2 regions of the Rhizobium aouanii genome follow, and region 2 is predicted to be linked to the other one. Evidence: predicted binding sites of a transcription regulator. Region 2 holds the regulator's gene; the other holds the start of a gene.
The links. The regulator PhoB, encoded in region 2, activates phosphate uptake and scavenging genes when phosphate is short. The targets are predictions, from matches to a motif close to TGTCATNNANCTGTCAT.
Positions count from the first base shown of each region.

Region 1: pstS (phosphate ABC transporter substrate-binding protein PstS) is a predicted target of PhoB. The motif match lies at 7,993-8,009, and genes of this name have one in related genera.

Region 1 covers NZ_JBAMYD010000003.1:356,097-368,231, forward strand. Annotated here, with positions in the region: gene V8P77_RS07580 (OsmC family protein) at 1-35, shown strand, start outside; gene V8P77_RS07585 (DsbA family oxidoreductase) at 53-724, opposite strand; gene V8P77_RS07590 (extracellular solute-binding protein) at 787-2,589, opposite strand; gene V8P77_RS07595 (invasion associated locus B family protein) at 2,873-3,538, shown strand; gene hspQ (heat shock protein HspQ) at 3,653-3,982, opposite strand; gene glnA (type I glutamate--ammonia ligase) at 4,242-5,651, opposite strand; gene V8P77_RS07610 (P-II family nitrogen regulator) at 5,730-6,068, opposite strand; gene V8P77_RS07615 (NAD(P)H-hydrate dehydratase) at 6,412-7,884, shown strand; gene pstS (phosphate ABC transporter substrate-binding protein PstS) at 8,242-9,330, shown strand; gene V8P77_RS07625 (Na/Pi cotransporter family protein) at 9,445-11,178, shown strand; gene V8P77_RS07630 (DUF808 domain-containing protein) at 11,292-12,135, shown strand, end outside.
Region 2 covers NZ_JBAMYD010000034.1:3,884-16,018, forward strand. Annotated here, with positions in the region: gene pstA (phosphate ABC transporter permease PstA) at 1-610, shown strand, start outside; gene pstB (phosphate ABC transporter ATP-binding protein PstB) at 626-1,441, shown strand; gene phoU (phosphate signaling complex protein PhoU) at 1,486-2,199, shown strand; gene phoB (phosphate regulon transcriptional regulator PhoB) at 2,334-3,017, shown strand; gene V8P77_RS33950 (GcrA family cell cycle regulator) at 3,321-3,854, opposite strand; gene V8P77_RS33955 (aspartate aminotransferase family protein) at 4,275-5,474, shown strand; gene argF (ornithine carbamoyltransferase) at 5,517-6,431, shown strand; gene V8P77_RS33965 (Hsp33 family molecular chaperone) at 6,523-7,515, shown strand; gene apaG (Co2+/Mg2+ efflux facilitator ApaG/CorD) at 7,778-8,170, opposite strand; gene V8P77_RS33975 (O-succinylhomoserine sulfhydrylase) at 8,433-9,617, opposite strand; SAM riboswitch at 9,660-9,738, opposite strand; gene V8P77_RS33980 (2'-deoxycytidine 5'-triphosphate deaminase) at 9,812-10,906, shown strand; tRNA gene V8P77_RS33985 (tRNA-Gly) at 10,966-11,039, shown strand; gene V8P77_RS33990 (hypothetical protein) at 11,067-11,345, opposite strand; gene V8P77_RS33995 (methyl-accepting chemotaxis protein) at 11,622-12,135, opposite strand, start outside.

The DNA.
Region 1 (12,135 bases), on a different contig from region 2:
AGACCGAGGTGCGCTGCATTCCGGTTCTGGGCTGAAGCTGGAGCCGGCGACGTCAGTTGAGCCCCGACCGCGCCTCGGCCTTCGCCTTGGCGATATCGCGCAACGCGTTCGCCAGCACGTCGGGCGTCTGAGCGCCGCTGACGGCATATTGCTGGTCGAAGATGAAGAACGGCACGCCGTTGACGCCCATCTCCTGGGCCGCCTTGATCTCGGCCACGATCAGGTCGCGATCGGCATCGGAGGCGAGCAGCGAGGCGATGACCGAGCGGTCGAGGCCGGCCTTTTCGGCAATATCGAGCAGCACAGCATGTTCGCCGACATTGCGGCCTTCCTCGAAATTCGCCCTGAACAGCGCGGCAACGACCTTGTCCTGCTTCTCGCGGCCTTCGATCATCGCCCAGTGGATCAGTCGATGCGCATCGAGCGTGTTCGGGCCGATCTTGATCGCCTCGAAATCAAAGGCGATGCCGACCTCGCGGCCGTAATCGGTGAGCATCTTGTGCGCCTGGGCCACACGCTCCTCGCCGCCGAGCTTCTCCGCCAGCGCCTTCTTCTGGTCGACGCCTTCCTTGGGGTAGTCGGGATTGAGCCGGTACGGCCGCCAGTTGATGTCGACGCCGATTTGGTCCTGCACCTCGGCGATGGCGAGTTCCAGCCGCGCCTTGCCGAGATAGCACCAAGGGCAGACGACATCCGAGACGACGTCGATGGTGATACGCTCCATGATGATTTTCCTTATTTCTGTGCGCCTCCGAAGGAGGCATGAGGACCGGCGGTTCGCCAGTTTTACTGCGCGCTCGTATCCCACCATACCGGCAGCTGATAGCCGCTGAGCGGTACGCTGTCGGGACGGCCGATGCGCTTGCTCCGCGCCACCCATTGCTGGTCCATGTGATAGAGCGGCAGCACGTAATGGCTGGAAAGCAGCAGCCGGTCATAGGAGCGGACCGCTGCAGTGAAATCCTCCGCCGAGCGTGCCCTGAGCAGGTGATCGATCAGTGTGTCGAGATCGGGATCGTTGGCGCCGGCGAAGCTGTCGGTTCCCTCGCGCGTGCGCGCAACCGAAGACCAGCGGCCGAGTTGCTCGTTCCCAGGGGACAACGACGAGGTATAGGACTTCATGATCATGTCGTAATCGAAGCTGTTTGTCCGGCTCTGATACTGCGAATCGTCGACCGTGCGGATCGAAGCGGCAATGCCGATCGTCTGCAGCGAGCGCTGATAGGCAACTGCAAGCTTTTCTTGGTCGGCATTCTGCGTCATGATCTCGAAGGCGAACTGGCGGCCGGACGCATTGAGCATCTTGCCGCCCTGGATCGTATAGCCGCCCTGTTTCAGTTGCTCGACGGCCTGTTTCAGCACATTGCGGTCGCGGCCGGAACCGTCGGTGACCGGCAGCTTGTAGGTGCCGTCGAGAATCTCCGGCGCAATTTTGTCCTTGATCGGCCCGAGCAGGGCAAGCTCGGCCGCATTGGCGGGAACGCCGAAACTCGACAGCTCGGAATTCTGCCAGAAGCTCTGCGTGCGTTTATAGGCGCCGGAATAAAGGTTCTTGTTCGCCCATTCGAAGTCGAACACCAGCGACAAGCCTTCGCGCACCTTGGGATCGGTAAAGATCGGCCGGCGCGTGTTGAACACGAATCCGAGCATGCCGCTCGGCAGTTTCGGTGTGAACACGTCCTTGACCACAGCCCCCGAGGTGACGGCGGGGAAATTATAGGCATTGGCCCAATGACCGGGATTGCCGTCGGGATAGATGTCGACATCGCCCTTCTTGAAGGCCTCGAACAGCGTCGTGTCCTGCAGGAAATACTGGACGGTGATCTGGTCGTAATTGTCGGTGCCGACCTTGGCGGGAATGTTCTTGCCCCAGTAATTCGGATCGCGCTCATAGGTGATGCTCTCGCCGGGCTTCACCGTCTTCACCTTGTAGGGACCGGAGCCGACCGGGGGCGTCAGCGACGAACGGTCGAAGGTTTCTGGGTCGATCGCATGTTTCGGCAGCACCGGGAACAGGCCGAAGATCAGCGGCGTCTCCCGGTCGGCCTTGTCGTTGAAGGTGAAGCGCACGCTGCGCTCGCCGACCTTCTCCATCTTGGCGACGACGTTGAGGCGGTTGGCGAAGGGCACGCGGCCCTTGTCGCGCATCAGCTCGAAGGTGAACATCACATCCTCGGGCGTCACCGGCTGGCCATCAGCCCATTTCGCCTTCGGATTGAGGTTGAACTGGATGAAGCTCCTGTCGTCGTCCCATTCGACCGTTTCGGCCAGCAGGCCGTAGAGTGTGAAGGGCTCGTCCCTGGAACGCTGCATCAGCGATTCGTAGACGAGATTGCCATAATCCGGATCCCACATGCCGCGCGCCGTCGTGCGCATGCTCTTGAGGATGAACGGGTTGAGGTTGTCGAAGGTGCCGACCACGCCATAGGTGATCTTGCCGCCCTTTTTCACGTCGGGGTTGACGTAAGGGAAGTGCTTGTAGTCGGCCGGCAAGGCCGGCTCGCCGTGCATCGCGATGCCGTGCAGCGGCTCGGCAGCGACAGTGCCGCACAGCAGCGAGAGGACGAGGGGGACAACAAACCGGAGCATTCGGCAATCCTTGATCCGTGAAAACGGGGCATGATTCACGCCAAGATTATCATGGGGTCGATCGATTCCAACACGGAACGGCGATTTCTTTGGCATCGCGACGAAATGCTCCTCAAATTGCCAAAGAAATGCTGGATATCTTGAACGCTGCGATGTAACAGGTGAACCCGAAGTTTCGGGGTCATGCATTTGCCTTATTTTTTTAAGAGGTGGAGTGTCAACGACCCGATGGTTGGGGCGGCAAGACGCTGCCCCGAACGGATATCAGGAGACGGAATTCGTTATGATGTTCAAGTCTGAAAAGAAAATGCGGGCAGCACTGTCCGTTCTGGCAGTGATGTTCGGCGCCGCTTCGGCTCCGGTCTCCTCCTTCGCACAGAGTGCGGCGGCACCGGCTCCGGCCGATGCCCCGGCGCAGGCCGCAGGTGCGCCGAAGCTTGGCTGGTACAAGACCTGCAGCAAGCAGGAAGACAACGACATCTGTGTTGTCCAGAACCTGATCCTCGCCAATGGCGGCCAGCTTGTCACGGCCGTCGGTCTGATCTCGGTTTCCGGCAAGATCAATCGCAAACTCCTGCAGGTTTCGGTTCCCACGGCACGCCTCGTTCCTCCCGGCGTCATCATGCAGATCGACGGCGGTAAGGGCCAGAAGCTCGACTACGCCGTCTGCCTGCCGGACAAGTGCACCGCCGAAATTCCGCTGACCGACGCGATGATCGCCAGCCTCAAGAAGGGCAGCGATGTGATCTTCACCTCGATCAACTTCCGCCGCGCTCCGAACCCGATCAAGATTTCGCTCGAAGGCTTCACCGGCGCTTATGACGGCGAACCGGTGACCGAAACCAAGCTCGCCGAAAGCCAGCGCAGCCTGCAGGAAGGCATGCAGAAGAAGGCCGAAGAAGCCCGCAAGAAGTTGGAAGAGGCCCAGAAGGCAGCCAAGGCGCAGTAATCCTGCCACTTTCTTTGAAACAGAAACCCGGCTTCGCGCCGGGTTTTTTGTTGCGCAAAGGAAAGGCCTCGCCGGGAGAAGCGAGGCCTTGATTCAACGATCGGCACGAGTGGGTTAGTGGGCGAAGCTCATCTTGGGTTTGAACTGCCCTGAAGGGGCCTGATCGAAAATCTGGTAGATCTGCGGATTGCGAAGCGGCGTGCCGCTTTCATCGTTCATCAGGTTTTGCTCGGAGACATAAGCGACATATTCGCTTTCGTCATTCTCGGCGAGCAGGTGATAGAAGGGCTGGTCCCTGCTCGGGCGCACCTCGGCGGGAATGGAATTCCACCATTCCTCCGTATTCGCGAACTCCGGATCAACGTCGAAGATGACGCCGCGAAACGGAAAAACCTTGTGCCGAACCACTTCGCCGATACTGAACTTTGCTACTCTTTCTTTCATGGTACGACTTCCTTTCATCACCAAATTTGGTGATTGGTGTCGCGCAAATCAAGATTTTTGCGCGAGTTCGTCACATGAACGTCATATCCTCCTTCTGCATAATTCCTTAAATCGGAACCGATTTAAGGACAAAATTATGCAGCACTCCAAGTTCTACAGCATCCTTTGCGCGTCTGAAAGACGCGCGGCGCCGTAGTGGCGTCCATGACCTGGGAGGCGAAAGCCCCGGCGGGCCGGGACTTTCTGTGTTCGCGGCCGATCAGGCCGAATAGTACATGTCGTATTCGACCGGATGCGGCGTCATTTCGAAACGCATCACCTCAGCCATCTTCAGCTCGATGAAGGCATCGATCTGATCGTCGTCGAAGACGCCGCCGGCCGTCAGGAACTTGCGGTCCTTGTCGAGGCTTTCGAGTGCTTCGCGCAACGAGCCGCAGACGGTCGGGATCTTCTTCAATTCCTTCGGCGGCAGGTCGTAGAGATCCTTGTCCATGGCCTTGCCGGGATGGATCTTGTTCTTGATGCCGTCGAGACCGGCCATCAGCATGGCGGCAAAGGCGAGATAGGGATTGGCGGTCGGATCCGGGAAACGGACTTCGACGCGCTTGGCCTTCGGGTTGGAGCCGAACGGAATGCGGCAGGAAGCCGAGCGGTTGCGGGCCGAATAGGCAAGCAGCACGGGGGCTTCGTAACCCGGGACGAGACGCTTGTAGGAGTTCGTCGACGGATTGGTGAAGGCGTTGATCGCCTTGGCATGCTTGATGATGCCGCCGATATAGAACAGGCAGCTCTCGGAAAGGCCGGCATATTCGTCGCCGGCAAAGGTCGGCTTGCCGCCCTTCCAGATCGACTGGTGCACGTGCATGCCAGAGCCGTTGTCGCCGAAGATCGGCTTCGGCATGAAGGTCGCCGTCTTGCCGTAGGCGTTGGCCACCTGGTGCACGACGTATTTGTAGATCTGCATCTTGTCGGCGTTGCGCACCAGCGTATCGAACTTGATGCCGAGTTCGTGCTGGGCGGCGGCGACTTCATGGTGGTGCTTTTCGACGACGACGCCCATTTCGGAGAGCACCGTCAGCATTTCCGAACGCATGTCCTGGGCGCTGTCGACGGGGGGAACCGGGAAATAGCCGCCCTTGACGCGCGGGCGATGGCCGAGGTTGCCGGTCTCGTAATCGGTATCGTCGTTCGACGGCAGTTCGGTCGAATCGAGCTTGAAGCCGGTATTGTAGGGATCGGCCTTGTACTTGACGTCGTCGAAGACGAAGAATTCGGCTTCAGGGCCGACGAAGACCGTATCGCCGATGCCGGATGCCTTGAGGTAGGCTTCGGCCTTCTTGGCGGTGCCGCGCGGATCGCGGTTATAGGCCTCGCCGGAAACCGGATCGAGGATGTCGCAGACGATGACCATGGTCGACTGGGCGAAGAATGGGTCCATATGCACCGTTTCGGTATCGGGCATCAGCACCATGTCGGACTCGTTGATGGCCTTCCAGCCGCCGATCGACGAGCCGTCGAACATCACGCCATCAGCGAACATGTCTTCATCGACGCAGACAACGTCCATCGTCACATGCTGCAGCTTGCCCTTCGGGTCGGTGAAACGCAGATCGACGAACTTTACGTCGTTCTCCTTGATCTGCTTCAGAATTTCGCTTGCGGTCGCCATTAATGAGTGTCCTCCGATTTGCGATGACGGTGTAGGTCGGCGATGACGGTAACGGACTTTGCGCGATTGGCAAAGTGGTCAGATGGCATCAATGCCGGTCTCGCCGGTGCGGATGCGGATAACCTCTTCGACGTTGGAGACGAAGATCTTTCCGTCGCCGATGCGGCCGGTCTGCGCCGCCTTGCGGATCGCATCGATGACCGCCTCCGCGTTCTCGTCGGCCAGTACGACCTCGACTTTGACCTTCGGCAGGAAATCGACGACGTATTCGGCTCCGCGGTAGAGTTCCGTGTGGCCCTTCTGACGGCCGAAACCCTTGGCTTCCGTGACCGTGATACCCTGCAGGCCAACTTCCTGAAGGGCTTCCTTCACTTCGTCCAGCTTGAAAGGCTTAATGATCGCTTCGATCTTTTTCATGAGAAAATGTCTCTCCGCTTCTCTTGTTATGGCAGGAATTTTCCCGCTCGCCGGATATGATGCAGATATCGTGCCAGTTTGAAATCCATCTTGTCGAAAAAACACGTCGATTCTGCCAAAACCGGCGCGTTTGCGGGGAATTCCATGTGGTTTTGGCGACGGTCAGATGGAAAAACATTGTCTCCCGATCAAAATCCCATCGGAAACGGAAAAACTCATGTATTTTCGCAACTGCGAATAAACATCACGCTGAGATGAAAATATAGGCAAATGCCTAAATGGAGTCCTTCTCTTTGGTATTTCAGGCGGTTGTTTTTTAGGCGTTTTTTGATTGAATAGGATGATGAGCAAACATCTGTCCGACCTTCTTCTCACGCCTGCCGAAATGGCCGCCGTCGACGCTGCCGCGGCCGCATCCGGCATCGACTCCTTCGGCCTGATGGAGAGGGCAGGTGCCGCGGTCGCGGCCGCTGCTCTGCGCCTTCATCCCGGAGCATTGCGTTTCGCCGTCTTCTGCGGACCCGGCAACAATGGCGGCGACGCCTATGTCGCAGCACGTCACCTGCATGAGAGCGGGGCGAGAGTGGCTCTCTTCCACCTTGGCGATCCCGTGAGGCTGAAGGGCGATGCCGCGCGTGCCCGCACAGGCTGCGCGCTTGAGGGACAGGAACTCGACCTCTATCGGCCGGAAACCGGCGACGTCGTCATCGATGGCCTGTTCGGGGCGGGGCTTGGCCGCGAAGTGTCGGCCGATGTGCGTGCGCTGATCGAGCGCGTCACCGAGGCCAGTATTCCCGTGCTCGCCATCGATCTACCCTCCGGCCTCGATGGCCGTACCGGAAAGGTGCTGGGTGCCGCCTTCCGGGCCTGCAACACCATCACCTTCATGACCCGCAAGCCCGGCCATCTGCTGATGCCGGGCAGAGAGCTTTGCGGTGAACTGGAGGTCTTCGACATCGGTATCCCGGCCCGCATCGTCAGGGCTGAGGCAGGCGGCCTCATCGCCGAGAACACGCCGGATGCCTGGAAGAGTGCGCTGCCGGCCGAGCAACTGGAAACCCACAAATACAAGCGCGGTCATCTGGTCGTCTTCTCGGGCGAGGCCGACAAGACGGGTGCGGCACGCATGTCGGCAATCTCTGGCCTGAAGGCCGGCGCCGGCCTGGTGACGATCGCCGCCCCCCGCGCGGCGATGGCCGCCAATGCCGCGCATCTGACAGCCGTCATGCTGCATGCCATCGACGACGAGGCCGACCTCGGCGACTGGCTCTCCGACAAGCGGCTGCAGACCTTCGTCCTCGGCCCCGGCTTCGGCATCGGCGCCAGGGCACGCGGCTTCGTCTCGGCCCTTGCCGATCGCCACCTGGTGCTCGATGCCGACGGCATCTCCTCGTTCAAGGATGATCCGCAACAGCTGTTTGATCTCTTCCGAGGTGAGCCGCGTCTGGTGTTGACACCGCACGAGGGCGAATTCGCGCGGCTCTTTCCCGATATCGGCGGCGACGATGGACTCGGCAAGGTGGATAAGGCTGTCGCCGCCTCCCGCCGCGCCAATGCCGCGATCATTTACAAAGGCGCCGATACCGTCATCGCCGCACCCGACGGCCGTGCGCTCATCAATACCAACGCTCCCGTCTGGCTTGCCACCGCCGGCTCAGGCGACGTGCTTGCCGGCATCATCGGCGGATTGCTCGCCCAGGGCCTGCCGGCCTTCGAGGCCGCGGCCGCCGGCGTCTGGCTGCACGGCGAGGCCGGCCAACGTGCCGGCAAGGGGCTGACGGCGGAGGAGCTTGCAGCCGAGGTATTGCCGCTTTAGCGCCGCCGCATCCTCCTGCACCTCGAACGCAGAAGCAATCCGCACTGTCCCCGACATGTCTGGCCGTGGCGTAGGCTGGGTTGTTTTAACATTGTAAATGCGGCCGACGTGTCAGTTGAGTGACGGGTTTTATTTCGAATTTTTAGAGCGACATCGATCAGCGAAAGAATGTCCTGCGCCCCGAATCAGCAATCCGTAAAACTAAACTGTCATTAAAATGTTAATGAATGGAAATACTTAATGGTGTCAGGAATTCCTGTCGGCTGAACCACGGGGGTTCGTACGGCCGGTCCTGAGCTGATCTGGTGTGAATTCTGATCGAAGTCCGCAGTAAACGGTTGCGAGGGGGAAGCGCCGATGGAACGTTTTTTTCGGCAAGTCCACAGAGTGACGACCGCCGCCCGCTTTGCCGGACTTGCGGCAATTGTCGGTTCACTCTTCATCGCTCCTGCAGCCATGGCCGAGCCCATTCGCGGCGCCGGCTCCACATTCGCGGCACCCATCATCGCGAAGTGGGCGGAGATCTATGAGAAGGCGCGGATGGATGACGGCGACTTCAGCTCACCCGATTGGACGGTAGACTACGAGCTCGTCGGTTCGCTGGCAGGTCTGATGCGCCTTGACCAGCCGGAGCTGGATTTCGCTGCGACCGATGTGCCTGTCTCCCACGACGAGCTTTTGAAGCATGGCCGCCAGCAGTTTCCGATCGTGCTCGGCAGTGTGGCGATTGCCGTCAACCTTGACGGTATCGACAAGGGCCGTATCAACCTGACTGGCCCGCTGCTTGCGAATATCTATCTCGGCAAGATCCAGTCATGGGCCGATCCTGCCATCAAGGCGATCAACCCGGCGATCAGCCTTCCCGATCAGAAAATCAGCCCGGTTACCCGCAAGGACGGGTCAGGCACCACCTTCATGTTCACCGAATACCTGACCTCGGCAAGCCCGGAATGGAAGGCGGCACATGGAGCGGATACGCTGATCGCCTGGCCTGTGGGGACGAGTGTCGAGGGAACCGGGGATCTCATTCGCGCAGTGCAGGCAACCAAGGGGGCGATCGCCTATGCCGATTTTGGCCAGGTCGAACGCGCAAACCTGCCCTATGCCGCTGTTCAGAACAAATCGGGCCAGTTCGTAAAACCGGGACCGGATGGCGTGCGGGCTGCCGCCAGCACCGCCTCATGGGATGAAGCGAAGGATTTTTCGGTGTCGCTCACGGATCAACCGGGAGAGGCGGCCTATCCAATCAGCGGGGCGACATTTGCTGTCGTTCCCATGACGGGACAGGCGCCCAATCGCTATCGCCGCGTGCATGATTTTTTCCGCCTGGCGTTCGAGACAGGCAGTAAGGACGCCGAAGCGCTGGGCTATGTGCCTTTGCCGCCGCAGCTCGTCAGTCAGATCGTCAAATACTGGCTGAAGCAGGATGCATCCGCGAGCCAGTAAATCGTTCGCGCGCATGATACGCGGCCGGGACATCCCCGACCGTAGGAAATCGGGCATGTGAGGCGCGGAGCGTCGTTGAAGCGCGCCATTTTGGCGCCAAGGGGGTAAGGCGTAATGAACATCGACATTTTCAAGGATATTCTTGTGCCCGTTATCGGCGGGCTGGGGATATTCATGCTCGGTCTGGAGTTCATGTCGAACGGCATCCAGGCACTCTCCGTCAACAAGATGCGCGCATTTCTCGCAAAAGCGGCAGGCACGCCGATCAAGGGCGTGATCGCCGGAACTCTCATCACCGGCGTCATCCAGTCATCGACGGCAATGACGGTCATGGTCGTCGGCCTCGTCAATGCCGGTGTTGTCGGATTGCGTCCGGCGATCAGCGTCATCATGGGCGCCAACATCGGAACGACGCTCGGAAACGGCCTGATCGCCTTGCCGCTCGGTCCTCTTGGCCTGATCTTTGCGGGCGTTTTTTCGCTGGTTTACTGCTTTGCCAAGAGCGAGCGGATCCGCAACGTCGCGCTTGCCTGCATGGGCTTCGCGCTGATTTTCTACGGTCTCAATCTGATGACCGGCGGCCTTCGGCCGCTGCGCAACATACCGGAGGTCATGGACGTTCTGTCGACGCTGACCGCCGACTCCTATTACAACCTGATCAAGTGCGTGCTGATCGCTGCCGGCGTCACCGCGATGATCCACTCCTCGTCGGCGACGATCGGTATCGTCATGGGGCTTGGCGCGGCTGGTGTCCTTGACTGGACGACGGCGGTTGCCTTCTCGCTGGGTGCCGATCTCGGAACCACGATCACCTCCTGGATTGCCTCGCTCAATCTGTCGAAGAACGCCAAACGCGCTGCCTACGCCCATATGTCCTTCAACATTATCGGCGTCTGTATCACCGTGCCCTTGTTCTTCGTCTCGATCGACGTTCTGGCATGGGCGATGCAGTGGTTCGGCGGCGATCCCGGCGTTCCTGTCGTCATCGAGGGCAAGGAGACATTTCCGCTGGTCCCGGTCGCTGTCGGTCTCTATTCAACCTTCTTCAACGTCTTCAATACGGCGCTGCTGTTTCCTTTCGTCAGCGTGTTCGAACGTGTCTTGTCGCGTATTGGCCGCACCGATGCGGAGGATGTCGAAGACTATTCGACGCCGAAATTCCTCGATCGCAGGCTCACGAGCGACTTCGCGCGGGCCGTTCCAGCCGTCCAGCAGGAGACCGCGCGGCATCTGCAGGCCGGCGCGATGTTCCTGGATATTGCCCGGTCTGCCAAGTCGGCGCCATCGGACCCGGGCGAACACTATCTCGCCACCGATATCCTCAGCCGCGACATTCGCGACTACACCGCATCGCTGATGAAGGAGGATCTGCCTTACGAGCAACTCGATCTGGTTGCCAGCCTGATCGAGGAGGCGGATTTCACCGCTGCGTTGACGGAATCGATGCATCAGGTCGCCCGGCGCGTGAAGCGTGAAAAATTCAGCGAGCCCGCTCTGGCGATCGTCAACCAGGCATTGAGCAAGCTCGATGCCTCTTTGCAGGAAATCATGCCCGACTATGGCGTGGTTCGTCCCTCGATGCCGGCCGGCCATGTCAGCCTCCCCACCGTCACCGAACTTCGGGCTCAGACACTGGCGCTTGGCCCGAATGCCGGCGCGGCTGAACGCGGCACGATCCTGGCGCTTCTCGGCTCGGTCGAGCGCGCGGAGATTCTGATCCGCCGCATCGACGAGGAGCGCAAATCCGTGAACCGGCAGAGCGTTCTGTCGCGGGCTTCTCAGAAACGGGAACGGCAGGTCCGTCCTCCGCTGGACGAGGGCGGCTTGAGCCCGATGCCGGCTGAATAACGGCCATTGTCGTCGCGATCCTTGCGTGGCATCTTCCCGCCGGAGGATGCTACGTCTCGTTGACGGGCTTTCCGTTTTCACTGTGTAAGTCTGTCTTCCCGACGGAGGCTCGAATGAGTATTGGCCTGATCGCCCTTCTTGATGATATCGCGGCATTGGCCAAGGTGGCTGCGGCATCGCTCGACGATATTGCCGGCCAGGCTGCCAAGGCAGGCGCGAAAGCGGCTGGCGTCGTCATCGACGATGCGGCGGTCACGCCGCGTTACGTCACCGGATTTTCGCCAGCGCGCGAACTGCCGATCATCGGCAGGATCGCGCTCGGCTCGCTGAAGAACAAGCTGCTGATCCTGCTTCCCGCAGCGCTTATCCTGAGTCTCGTCGCCCCGCAGGCGATCACGCCGCTGCTGATGATCGGCGGGCTTTACCTCTGCTACGAAGGCGTGGAAAAAGTCTACGGGCTGGTGCTGCCGCATGCGGCCCACGCCCATGAATCGGCACTCGAGGCAACGAGCCTCGATGCCAAATCGATAGAAGACGAGAAGGTTGCCGGCGCAATCAAGACGGATTTTATCCTGTCGGCGGAAATCATGGCGATTACGCTTGCCGCAGTGCCGTCAGGCGGCATGTTCACCCAGGCCCTCATCCTCGCCGTCGTGGGACTGGGCATCACGGTCTTGGTCTATGGCGGCGTGGCGCTTATCGTCAAGGCCGATGATCTGGGTCTGATGCTGGCGCGTGCGCGCACCGCCTCTCCGATCGGCGCCTTCTTGCGTTCGATCGGAAAGGGGCTTGTCACGGGCATGCCTTATTTTCTGAAACTGCTTGGCATTGTCGGAACGGCCGCCATGATCTGGGTCGGCGGCGGCATCATCGTTCACGGCCTCGAAGCCTATGGCATCGGCGGCCTTGCACATCTGATCCATGATGCCGGCGAGGCGACCGCGCATGCCATTCCCG
Region 2 (12,135 bases):
GATCGGCGTCGCCGCCTCGATCTATCTCGAGGAGTTCGCGCCGAAGAACAAGCTGACGGACCTGATCGAGGTCAACATCAACAACCTCGCCGCGGTCCCTTCCATCGTTTACGGTCTGCTCGGTCTTTCCGTCTTCATCAACTTCATCGGCCTGCCGCGCTCGGCCTCGCTGGTCGGCGGCCTGGTGCTGACGCTGATGACCCTGCCGACGATCATCATCGCGACGCGCGCGGCACTGCGCGCCGTGCCGCCGTCGATCCGCGCCGCAGCGCTCGGCCTTGGCGCCTCGAAGATGCAGATGGTGTTCCACCATGTGCTGCCGCTCGCCATGCCCGGCATCCTGACCGGCACGATCATCGGCCTGGCGCACGCGCTCGGCGAAACCGCGCCGCTGCTCCTGATCGGCATGGTCGCCTTCGTCGCCAATGCGCCGGCGACACCGCTCGATCCCTCGACGGCTCTACCCGTACAGGTCTATATGTGGGCCAACGAGGCCGAACGTGCCTTCGTTGAGCGTACTTCGGGTGCCATCATCGTCCTGCTCCTGTTCCTGATCGTCATGAACATGGGCGCCATCCTCTTGCGTCGTCGCTTCGAGCGCCGCTGGTAAACGGAGTTAAACATCATGAACATGTTGACGGAAGCTGCAGTTGAAAAGGCGCTGGATCGCAAGATGAGCAACGTCCCCTATAAGATGATCGGAAAGGATGTCTCGGTTTACTACGGCGAAAAGCGCGCGCTTTTCGATGTGAACCTGAACGTCCGCGAAAACACCGTAACCGCCCTGATCGGCCCGTCCGGCTGCGGCAAGTCGACCTTCCTGCGGTGCCTCAACCGTATGAACGATACGATCGACGGCTGCCGCGTCACCGGCAAGATCACGCTTGATACCGACGATGTCTATGATCCCGATATCGACGTCGTCGAACTTCGCGCCCGCGTCGGCATGGTCTTCCAGAAGCCGAACCCGTTCCCGAAGACGATCTATGAAAACGTCTCCTACGGCCCGCGCATCCATGGCCTTGCCAAGTCGAAGGCCGATCTCGACCAGATCGTCGAAACCAGCCTGCAGCGCGCCGGCCTCTGGAACGAGGTCAAGGACCGCGTGCACGAATCCGGCACCGGCCTGTCGGGCGGCCAGCAGCAGCGCCTCTGCATTGCGCGTGCCGTCGCCGTCAGCCCTGAAGTCATCCTGATGGACGAGCCCTGCTCGGCGCTCGACCCGATCGCCACCGCCAAGGTCGAGGAACTGATCCACGAGCTGCGCGAGAACTACACGATCGTCATCGTCACCCACTCCATGCAGCAGGCCGCGCGTGTCTCGCAGCGCACCGCCATGTTCCACCTCGGCAATCTCGTCGAGGAGAACGACACCGACAAGATGTTCACCAATCCCGACGATCCGCGCACTCAGGACTACATCATGGGTCGCTTCGGTTGATTTTGGCGACACCAAGCCTTCCCGTTATTCGAGGATAAAGCCCCATGGCATCGACACATATTTTTTCTGCCTATGATGATGATCTGAAGTTCTTGTCCAGGCGGATTTCCGAAATGGGCGGCCTGGCCGAACAGATGGTCAGTGAATCCGTCCGGGCGCTCGTCAACGGCGATACCGCATTGGCGCAGAAGGTCATCTCGGACGATGTGATCCTCGATCACGCCGAACGCGAAATCGGCGACAAGGCGATCGTCACGATCGCCCGCCGTCAGCCGATGGCCTCGGATCTGCGTGAAATCATGGGTTCGATCCGCATCGCCGCCGATCTCGAACGCGTCGGCGACCTCGGCAAGAACACCGCCAAGCGCGTCATCGCCGTCCAAAGCACCGGCGTCCCCCGCAAGCTCGCCCGCGGCCTCGAGCATCTGTCCGAGCTGGCGCTCGTCCAGCTCAAGGAAGTGCTCGATGTCTACACCAATCGTTCAGCCGACAAGGCGAATGCGATCCGTGAACGCGACAACGAGATCGACGCGATGTACACCTCGCTGTTCCGCGAACTCCTGACCTATATGATGGAGGATCCGCGCAACATCACCAGCTGCACGCATCTTCTCTTCTGCGCCAAGAATATAGAGCGCATCGGCGACCATGCGACCAACATCGCCGAGACGATCTTTTACATGACGACAGGCGCACAGCCGGAAGGCGATCGTCCGAAGGATGACAGCGCCAACACCGTCGGCGCGGTCACGGAATAACCGCCCGCACAATTAGTTGCGTGCGCGCCCGTCCGGGGCGCGCAAAGAGGTCGCAGCCAATTTCTGAATCTGCGCAGGATGAATTGCTTAAATCACCCCTGATTTAAGGATGATGCGCGAGGAGACCGACACGCATGATCCCGAGAGTTGCAGTTGTTGAAGACGAGGAAGCCCTCAGCGTGCTTCTTCGCTACAATCTCGAAGCGGAAGGCTTCGAGGTCGATACCATCCTTCGTGGCGACGAAGCCGAAATGAGGCTTCAAGAGCGCACGCCCGATCTTCTCATCCTCGATTGGATGCTGCCGGGCGTCTCCGGCATCGAGCTCTGCCGGCGCCTGCGCATGCGGCCGGAAACCGAGCGCCTGCCGATCATCATGCTGACGGCGCGCGGCGAGGAGAGCGAACGCGTCCGCGGATTGTCGACGGGTGCCGACGATTATGTCGTCAAGCCCTTCTCGACCCCCGAACTCGTTGCCCGCGTCAAGGCGATGCTGCGCCGCGCCCGTCCCGAGGTGCTGTCCACGGTGCTGAAATGCGGCGATATCGAGCTCGACCGCGAAACCCATCGCGTCCATCGCAAGAGCCGCGAAGTCCGCCTCGGCCCCACCGAATTCCGCCTGCTGGAATTCCTGATGTCGTCGCCGGGCCGGGTCTTCTCCCGCTCGCAGCTTCTGGACGGCGTCTGGGGCCACGACATCTATGTCGACGAGCGCACCGTCGACGTCCATGTCGGCCGCCTGCGCAAGGCGCTGAATTTTTCCAACATGCAGGACGTCATCCGCACCGTCCGCGGCGCCGGTTACTCGATGGAAGCCTGAGGGCTTTCGTTCTGGTTGCTGACAAAGCCGGCTGACGCCTCTTTCGTCATGCTCGGGCTTATCCCGCTACTGTCCGGTTCGCGGCGATGGACTGCCCCTCATCCGGCTGCCGCCACCTTCTCCCCGCTTGCGGGGCGAAGGGGATATGCCGCGACCTCTCCGTTCCCCACAACCTCTTGCAGGGCACGTCCCCTCGCCCCGTTTACGGGGAGAGGGTTAGGGTGAGGGGCAGCCATCCCATCCGCGCATGAAAAAACGGGCCAATCGGCCCGTTTTCTGCATTCTAACGATGGTTGCCCGCGTTCAGCTCGCCCGCGCTGCCGCCCTGCGGCGTTCGTTGACCGGCTGGTAGGCAAGCTTTTGGTGATAGCCGCAATAAGGCGAATTGTCTGGGGACTCGCAGCCGCAGAAGTGGAAGTCATCCTTCAGCGGATCGCCGACCGGCCACTTGCAGGTACGCTCGGTCAGTTCCGTCAGGCCGAGGCGACGCGAAATCGGCACCACCACATTGCCTCGCGGCACGTATTCCATTTCCTCGATCGTTTCGATCTCGATCTCTTCCTTCAGCATCGTCGCGCCCTGCTGGCGGGTAACGGTGCGGGTCGTGATGCGAGAGGCATAGTTCGGCGCGCGCGGCGCCGATGTGTTGCGCTTCGGCGTTCGCGCCGCGGTATTGGTGCCGCCGGCCTTGGCGCGGCCGGGAAGGCACAGCCGGTGCACTTTGCCGATGACCGCGTTTCTGCTGACGCCACCAAGCTGTGCCGCGATCTGGCTGGCGCTCAGTCCTTCGGCCCAAAGCTTCTTGAGTTTCTCGACCCGCTCGTCTGTCCAGTTCATGCCCTGTCTCCACCTTTTGCGTTGGTGATGGCAGAATCCCTCACCGTTGTCCCGGGAGCTCCGAAACAAGAAACGCTTGATCAATTTTGGTGACTAGTTCCGCCGCATGCAGTCTAGTAATTGATCTTTAACCTAGTGTGAGGCTGACTCCGTGACAAGAGTCGCATGAATCCGGATGAATCGAATTCGTAGTTTTCCCCAACTTGCTGCCCCTGCGTGTCATTTCTGCAATAATGCCTGTTGAAGACTGAAAATGCCGCTGTACACCTGTGCTGCATACGCTAAGGGCGCCGTTTTGTTGACATTGCAGCGCGAAAGGGAAATAGTGCCACTCGCCGCCGCAAGGCGGCATTTTTAATTTTTCGGGCCTGGTTTCCTTAGCCGGAGTCATTGCCCGCCAACTTTGATGGAGATCGCGCCATGGCTGAAGCCGCGCCGCTTTATGACACCTATTCTCGTGCCCCGCTGCGGTTCGAGCGAGGCGAGGGCGTGTGGCTGATCACCGAAAGCGGCGAGCGATATCTCGATTTTGGCGCCGGCGTCGCCGTCACCTCCGTCGGCCACAGCAATCCGCATGTTGTGGGCGCACTGAAGGAGCAGGCCGACAAGGTCTGGCACCTGTCGAACATCTATGAGATCCCCGGCCAGGAGCGCCTGGCAAAACGGCTGACGGATGCCACCTTCGCCGACAAGGTGTTCTTCACCAATTCAGGCGCCGAGGCGCTCGAATGCGCGATCAAGACGGCGCGCCGCTATCAGTTTTCCAAGGGCCATCCCGAGCGCTTTCATATCATCACCTTCGAAGGCGCCTTCCATGGGCGGACGCTGGCGACGATCGCCGCCGGCGGCCAGGAAAAATATCTCGAAGGCTTCGGCCCCAAGGCGCCGGGTTTCGATCAGGTGGCTTTCGGCGATATCGAAGCGGTCCGCGCCGCGATCACCGAGGCCACGGCCGCCATCCTCATCGAGCCGGTGCAGGGCGAGGGCGGTGTCCGTCCTGCCACCACCGAGTTCATGAAGGCGCTTCGCCAGCTCTGCGACGACAACGGTCTGCTGTTGATCCTAGACGAGGTCCAGACCGGCGTCGGCCGCACCGGCAAGCTCTTCGCCCATGAATGGTCGGGCATCACCCCCGACATCATGGCTGTCGCCAAGGGCATCGGCGGCGGGTTCCCGCTCGGCGCCTGCCTTGCCACCGCCGAAGCCGCCTCCGGCATGAAGGCTGGCACGCATGGCTCGACCTATGGCGGCAATCCGCTTGCCATGGCCGTCGGCAGCGCCGTGCTCGACATCATCCTTGCCGATGGCTTCCTCCAGCAGGTGCGCGACGTAGCACTTGTCTTCCGCCAGGGCCTCGCCTCGCTGAAGGATCGTTATCCCGATGTGATCGAAGATGTGCGCGGCGAGGGGCTGTTGCTCGGCATCAAGGCTGCCGTTCCCTCAGCCGAACTGCTGCAGGCGATCCGCGCCGCCCATCTGCTCGGCGTGCCCGCCGGCGACAACGTCATCCGCCTTCTTCCGCCGCTCGTGGTCACCGCCGAGGAAGCCCGCGAGGGCCTTGCCCGCGTCGAGCGCGCCGCCGAGAGCATCCGCGCTTCCAAGGTCAAGAAGACGGCTTGAAGAGATTGCCGCCTTCGGGCGCAGCACAGGTAAGAAGACGATATGAGCCCTAAACATTTCCTCGATCTCTCGGCGGTCACGTCAGCCGATCTCAGAACCATCATGAACGATGCGCTCGCCCGCAAACAGGCCTTCAAGGCCGGCACGGGCGACAAGCCGCTCGCCGGCAAGATGCTGGCGATGATCTTCGAGAAGCCGTCGACGCGCACCCGTGTCTCCTTCGACGTCGGCATGCGCCAGCTCGGCGGCGAAACGCTGTTCCTGTCCGGCACCGAGATGCAGCTTGGCCGCGCCGAGACGATCGGCGACACCGCCAAGGTGCTGTCGCGCTATGTCGATGCGATCATGATCCGCACCACCGAGCATTCCAGGCTGTTGGAGCTTGCCCAGCATGCGACCGTACCTGTGATCAATGCGTTGACGGATGACACCCATCCCTGCCAGATCATGGCCGATATCATGACCTTCGAAGAGCATCGCGGCCCGATCAAGGGCAAGACCATCGCATGGACCGGCGATGGCAATAATGTGCTGCATTCGCTGGTCGAGGGTGCCGCGCGTTTCGGCTATCGCATGAACATGGCCGTGCCCCTTGGCTCGGAGCCCAAGGATCACTATCTGAACTGGGCCCGCAATGAGGGCGCCGAAATCATGCTTTGCCATGATGCCGACCGTGCGGTCGCCGGCGTCGATTGTGTGGTGACCGATACCTGGGTCTCCATGAATCAGGAACATCGGGCCCGGGGTCACAATGTCTTCCAGCCTTATCAGGTCAACGCGGCCTTGATGGCCAAAGCCGGCAATGATGCATTGTTCATGCATTGCCTGCCCGCCCACCGCGGTGAGGAAGTGACGGATGATGTGATCGACGGTCCGCAATCCGTAGTCTTCGATGAGGCGGAAAACCGCCTTCATGCGCAGAAGTCGATTCTTGCTTGGTGCCTGGGCGCGATCTGAACCATAATCGGACGTCGCGAGTCACAAACTCGCGACCGCGCGAGCGAAGGGCACGCTGGCCCATCGCTCGGAAAACCAGGAGTGAAAAGCCATGGCAGAAGCTGCAGCCGCCCTCGGCCAGTTCGATTTCGCCGGCGATGACCATGTCGTCCCTTTCCAGGTGGAGGGGCTGGATGTGCGTGGTCGCGCCGTCCAGCTCGGCCCGATGCTCGATGCGATCCTAGAGCGCCATCATTATCCAGCACCCGTTGCCCGGCTGCTTGCCGAAGTCGTCGTGCTGACGGTGCTGCTCGGCACCTCGCTGAAGTTCGACGGCAAGTTCACCGTGCAGACCAAGGGCGACGGCCCGGTCGATCTTCTCGTCGCCGATTTCTCGACGCCGGAAAATGTCCGCGCCTATGCCCGTTTCGATCAGGCGCTGCTCAACAAGGCCGTCGAGGCGGGTGAAACCGAGCCGGAGCAACTGCTCGGCAAGGGCATTCTCGCCTTCACCATCGACCAGGGCAAGTTCAGCCAGCCCTACCAGGGCATCGTTCCGCTCGACGGCACCACGCTGGAAGAAATTGCCGGGGTCTATTTCCGCCAGTCGGAGCAGATCCCGACGCGTGTCCGCCTTGCCGCGGCCGAACTCTTCGACCGTGACGATGCGGGCAAGCCGCGCCATCGCTGGCGGGCAGGCGGCCTCGTCGCCCAGTTCCTTCCGGAAGCGCCGGAGCGCATGCGCCAGCCGGATCTCCACGGCGGCGACGGCGACACCGGCAGCCGCCCGCATGGCGACGACGACGCCTGGCTCGAAGCGCGTTCGCTGGTCGAGACCATCGACGCCGATGAACTCACCGATCCGCTGGTTGGAACCGAGCGGCTGCTGTTCCGCCTGTTCCACGAGCGCGGCGTGCGCGTCTACGAACCGCGCGCCGTCTTCGATCGCTGCAGCTGCTCGCGCGACAAGATCAAGGGCGTGCTCAAGGGCTTTTCGGCCGAGGAGATCGAGGCCAGCCAGGAAAACGGCGAAATCGCCGTCACCTGCGAATTCTGCTCGACCACCTACCGGTTTGAGCCGGCCGAGCTTCAGCCGGCTGAATAGTTGACACCACTGCTGTCCGGTTCGCGCGAGTGGCTGCCCCTCACCCTAACCCTCTCCCCGTAAAAACGGGGCGAGGGGACGTGCCCTACGAAAGGTTGGTGGGGAACGGAGAGCTCGCGACACGTCCCCTTCGCCCCGCAAGAGCGGGGAGAAGGTGCCGGCAGGCGGATGAGGGGCAGGCCTCGGCAATCTCCCAGGAGCCGGGCGTCGAAGATCTCAGGAACGTGGCGCTGACGGAAAATGACGTCTCAATTGATGCGCCTCAGTTCAGCACGCGCAGCAGCCCAGGCGAATCCAGCGAGAAGGCGGGGATGTCGACATCGAACATCTCGCCGTCGTCCGTTTCCATCTGATAATGGCCGAACATCAGCCCTGAGGGCGTGTCGAGCGGGCAGCCGGAGGAATATTCGTAGGTGTCGCCGGGGCTGAGCCGCGGCTGTTCGCCGACGACGCCGGGGCCGGTCACCTCGTCCACCTGGCCGTTCTGGTCGGTGATGTTCCAGTAACGGTTGACCAGCCGAACGGCTATGTGGGAATTGTTGCTGATGACAATCCGGTAACCCCAGACATAGCGGTCGTCTTCCGGATCGGATTGCTCCTCCAGATAGAACGGCTCGACGACGACTTCGATCTCTCTTGTGAGGGCGCGATACATGCCTTGCACCTTAGTCAAGATATGTTACCCGTATCTTATAAGAGGCCCTGTCCGTCAAGAAACGGAACAATAATCATCGCTGAAATGGCTGCGATCCGCAGGGTTTTCGATCGTTAAGCCTAATTGTCAGTGTTAATTCCGTTGCGGAACGCCGCGGCGGGCAAACTTGTTCCCCCGGCCTCACCCAGTGAGGTCCGGCACGGTCTCACCTTGGTGAGATCCGGCCGAACCCGGGTGGGGTCCGGCCGTTTATGACTGTCGATCAGGCCGAAACCTTGACAAGCGCCTTCGCGAAATCCTCGATCAGGTCGTCGGTATCCTCGATGCCGGCCGAAAGGCGGACCGTGCCCGGAGAAATGCCGAGTTCGGCGCGCGCCTCATCCGTCAGGTTCTTGTGCGTCGTTGTCGCCGGATGGGTGATCAGGCTCTTGCTGTCGCCCAGATTGTTGGAGATCTTGATGATCTCAAGCGCGTTCTGCAGCGCAAAGGCCGCATCCTTGCCGCCCTTCAGCTCGAAGGCGACCAGCGTCGAGCCGCCGGTCATCTGCTTGGCGATGATATCGGCCTGCGGATGGTCCTTGCGGCCCGGATAAATCACCTTGGCGACCTTGCCTTGCTCGGCCAGGAAATCGGCGATCTTTGCCGCATTTTCGGTCTGCTGGCGCACGCGCAGCGGCAGCGTCTCGATGCCCTTCAACAGCGTCCAGGCGTTGAACGGCGACATGGCCGGGCCGGTATGGCGGAAATAGTCGTGCAGGTTCTCGTCGATCCATTCCTTGTCGGAAAGCACGACGCCGCCGAGGCAGCGGCCCTGGCCGTCGATATGCTTGGTGGCGGAATAGACAACGATATGGGCGCCGAGCTCCAAAGGCTTCTGGAAGAGCGGTGTGGCGAAGACGTTGTCGACGACGACCTTGGCGCCGATCTGGTTGGCGAGCTTGGCGACGCCTGCAATATCAATCACTTCGAGCGTCGGGTTGGTCGGGCTTTCCAGGAAAAACACCTTGGTCTTTGGCGTGATCGCCTTTTCCCAGTTGGCCAGATCCCGGCCGTCGATAAGCGTGCAGTCGATGCCGTATTTCGGCGCCAGCGTCTCGACGACCCACCGGCAGGAACCGAAGAGGGCGCGCGCGGCGACGATATGATCGCCTGCCTTGAGCTGGCAGAGGATCGCCGCGGTGACGGCGGCCATGCCGGAAGCGGTGGCGCGGGCGTCTTCGGCGCCTTCGAGCATGCACATGCGCTTTTCGAACATGTCGTTGGTGGGGCTGCCGTAGCGGGCGTAGATGAAGCCCTCCGTCTCGCCCTTGAAGCGGGCTTCGGCCGCCTCCGACGTCTCATAGACGAACCCTTGGGTGAGATAGATTGCCTCGGACGTCTCGCCATATTGCGAACGCAGCGTGCCACCGTGGACGAGTTGGGTTGCCGGGCGCCAGGTCTTGCTCATGCCATCACCTTCACATAACAAAAAAACCGGTCGCAAAAGCAGACCGGTTTCAACCCGGTCTTTTTAGCCACTTGTTTAACGTGGCTGCAAGCCGACCGGCCAAATCACCACGGGATAATTCTGCAATACTGCTGTTAGCTGCTTGCGTCAATTCCCCGATTTTGGTTTTGTCGGCGGCAAATGATGGATGAGGCATGATGGCTCGCGAAACGGGAATTCTGGCGGATCGCGCGATCTCCGCGCTGTTCGAAACGGGGCGTCTGATCTCCGAACGAGAGCTGGACCGCGACCAGATCCAGCCGGCAAGCCTGGACCTGCGCTTGGGCGGCAAGGCTTTTCGCGTGCGCGCCAGCTTCATGCCAGGCCCCTCGCATCTGGTGTCCGACAAGCTCGACCGGCTGAGCCTGCATGTGATCGACCTCTCCGAAGGCGCGGTGCTCGAAACCGGCTGCGTCTACATCGTGCCGCTGATGGAGAGCTTAGCGCTGCCGGCCGACATGTCGGCCTCGGCCAATCCGAAGAGCTCGACCGGGCGCCTTGATATCTTCACCCGCGTCATCACCGATTACGCCCAGGAATTCGACAAGATCCCCGCAGGCTATTCCGGCCCGCTCTATCTCGAAATCAGCCCGCGCACCTTCCCCATCGTCGTGCGCCGCGGCTCGCGCCTGTCGCAGATCCGTTTCCGCGTCGGCCAGGCCCTGCTCGGCGAGCCGGAACTGTTGAAGCTGCATGAAAGCGAGACGCTGGTCGCCAGCAAGCTGCCGAATGTTTCCGGCGGCGGCATTGCCCTGTCGATCGACTTGGCCGGAGACAAGGACGGCCTGATCGGTTATCGCGGCAAACATCACACTGCCGTCGTCGACGTCGACAAGAAGGCCGAGCACGACCTCTTCGATTTCTGGGAGCCGCTCCACAGCCGCGGCCGCAACGAGCTGATCCTCGATCCCGACGAGTTCTATATCCTCGTCTCGCGCGAGGCAGTGCATGTGCCGCCGGATTATGCCGCCGAGATGACCCCCTTCGATCCGCTGGTCGGCGAATTCCGCGTCCACTATGCCGGCTTCTTCGATCCGGGCTTCGGCCATGCGCCTGCCGGCGGGCGCGGCAGCCGCGCCGTGCTCGAAGTCCGCAGCCACGAAGTGCCCTTCATCCTCGAAGACGGCCAGATCGTCGGCCGCCTCGTCTACGAACACATGCAGGAAAAGCCCGCCAGCCTCTACGGCTCCGGCCTCGGCTCCAACTACCAGGCCCAGGGCCTGAAGCTCTCGAAACACTTCCGCATCTGAGGCTTCCCGGCGGCCGCGACTTGACAGCGGCCCCCATCTGTTGGAAATCTCGCTTCATCGCGGGTGTAGCTCAATGGTAGAGCAGCAGCTTCCCAAGCTAAATACGAGGGTTCGATTCCCTTCACCCGCTCCAGCTCCCAGCAAACCATGCCTGATAAACCTAATCCCCAAAAAACCGGATCGGCTTGTATTGCCGATGCGCGATGATCAGGCTCCGGTCGGGCTGGATGATGTAGGTTTCCTCGACCTGCCGGCCGTACTGGTCGATGAAATCATGCGGGAAAGCGGAGCCGGGGGGTGATTTGGTGAGTTTGGTGCGCGGCTGGCCGCTATAGGTGATGCTTCCGGGGATGGGTTCGAGGCCCGGGCCGCTGTAGCTGACGGTGTTGCATCCCGCCAGGACGAGCGTGCCGACGAGGCCGATGATTGCAGCTTTCATGTCCATCCCTCCCTATGCCGTGGATAATATCACTCTACGCCTCCCCGGATAGAGTTCACGACACGGATGCCCATGATGCGCCTCAATCCTTCGGGAAGCATCCCCGGGGACGTCGTGGTCAAGCGACCGGACGCGACATCCACCTATTGATATTAGGGCGAAGATCCGGTTCCTCCAGGCGTGATGACCCTCGTCGAGATCGGCTGGCGGCCGGGTTAGGTCCCCAAACAGAAAGGGCGGCCGCAGCCGCCCTTGCCAATGCCTGTCTTGACCGGCTCAGAATTCCGTCCAGTCGGGATCCTGGCTCGACGATATGCTGCTGCCGGCGCCGAAGGCGTTGGCGATCTTCTGGCCGAGCGCGCGGGCCGGTGAGGCGGCCGGGCGGGCGGTGCCTTCGCGGGCGACTCGTATTGGAGCTGCCCTGGCTGCCGGGCGGGCGGCAGCGCGTGCTGTGGCGATTGGCGCGCTGGCGGTGAAGCCGCCGGTGCCGGTCAGCCTGAACTGGCCGAGCAGGTTGTTGAGCGCTGCCGCTTCCGTTGCCAGATTGTGGCTGGCGGCGGTGGATTCTTCGACCATCGCCGCATTCTGCTGCGTGCCTTGGTCCATGGTGTTGACGGCAGTGTTGATCTCCTGCAGGCCGATCGACTGTTCGCGGGAGGCTTCGGCGATCGCGTGGACGTGCTGGTTGATCTCCTGCACCTCTTGGACGATCGCGTCGAGCGCCTTGCCGGTTTCGCCGACCAGCGAGACGCCGGTCTGCACATGCGAGCCGGAGGTGCTGATCAGCGCC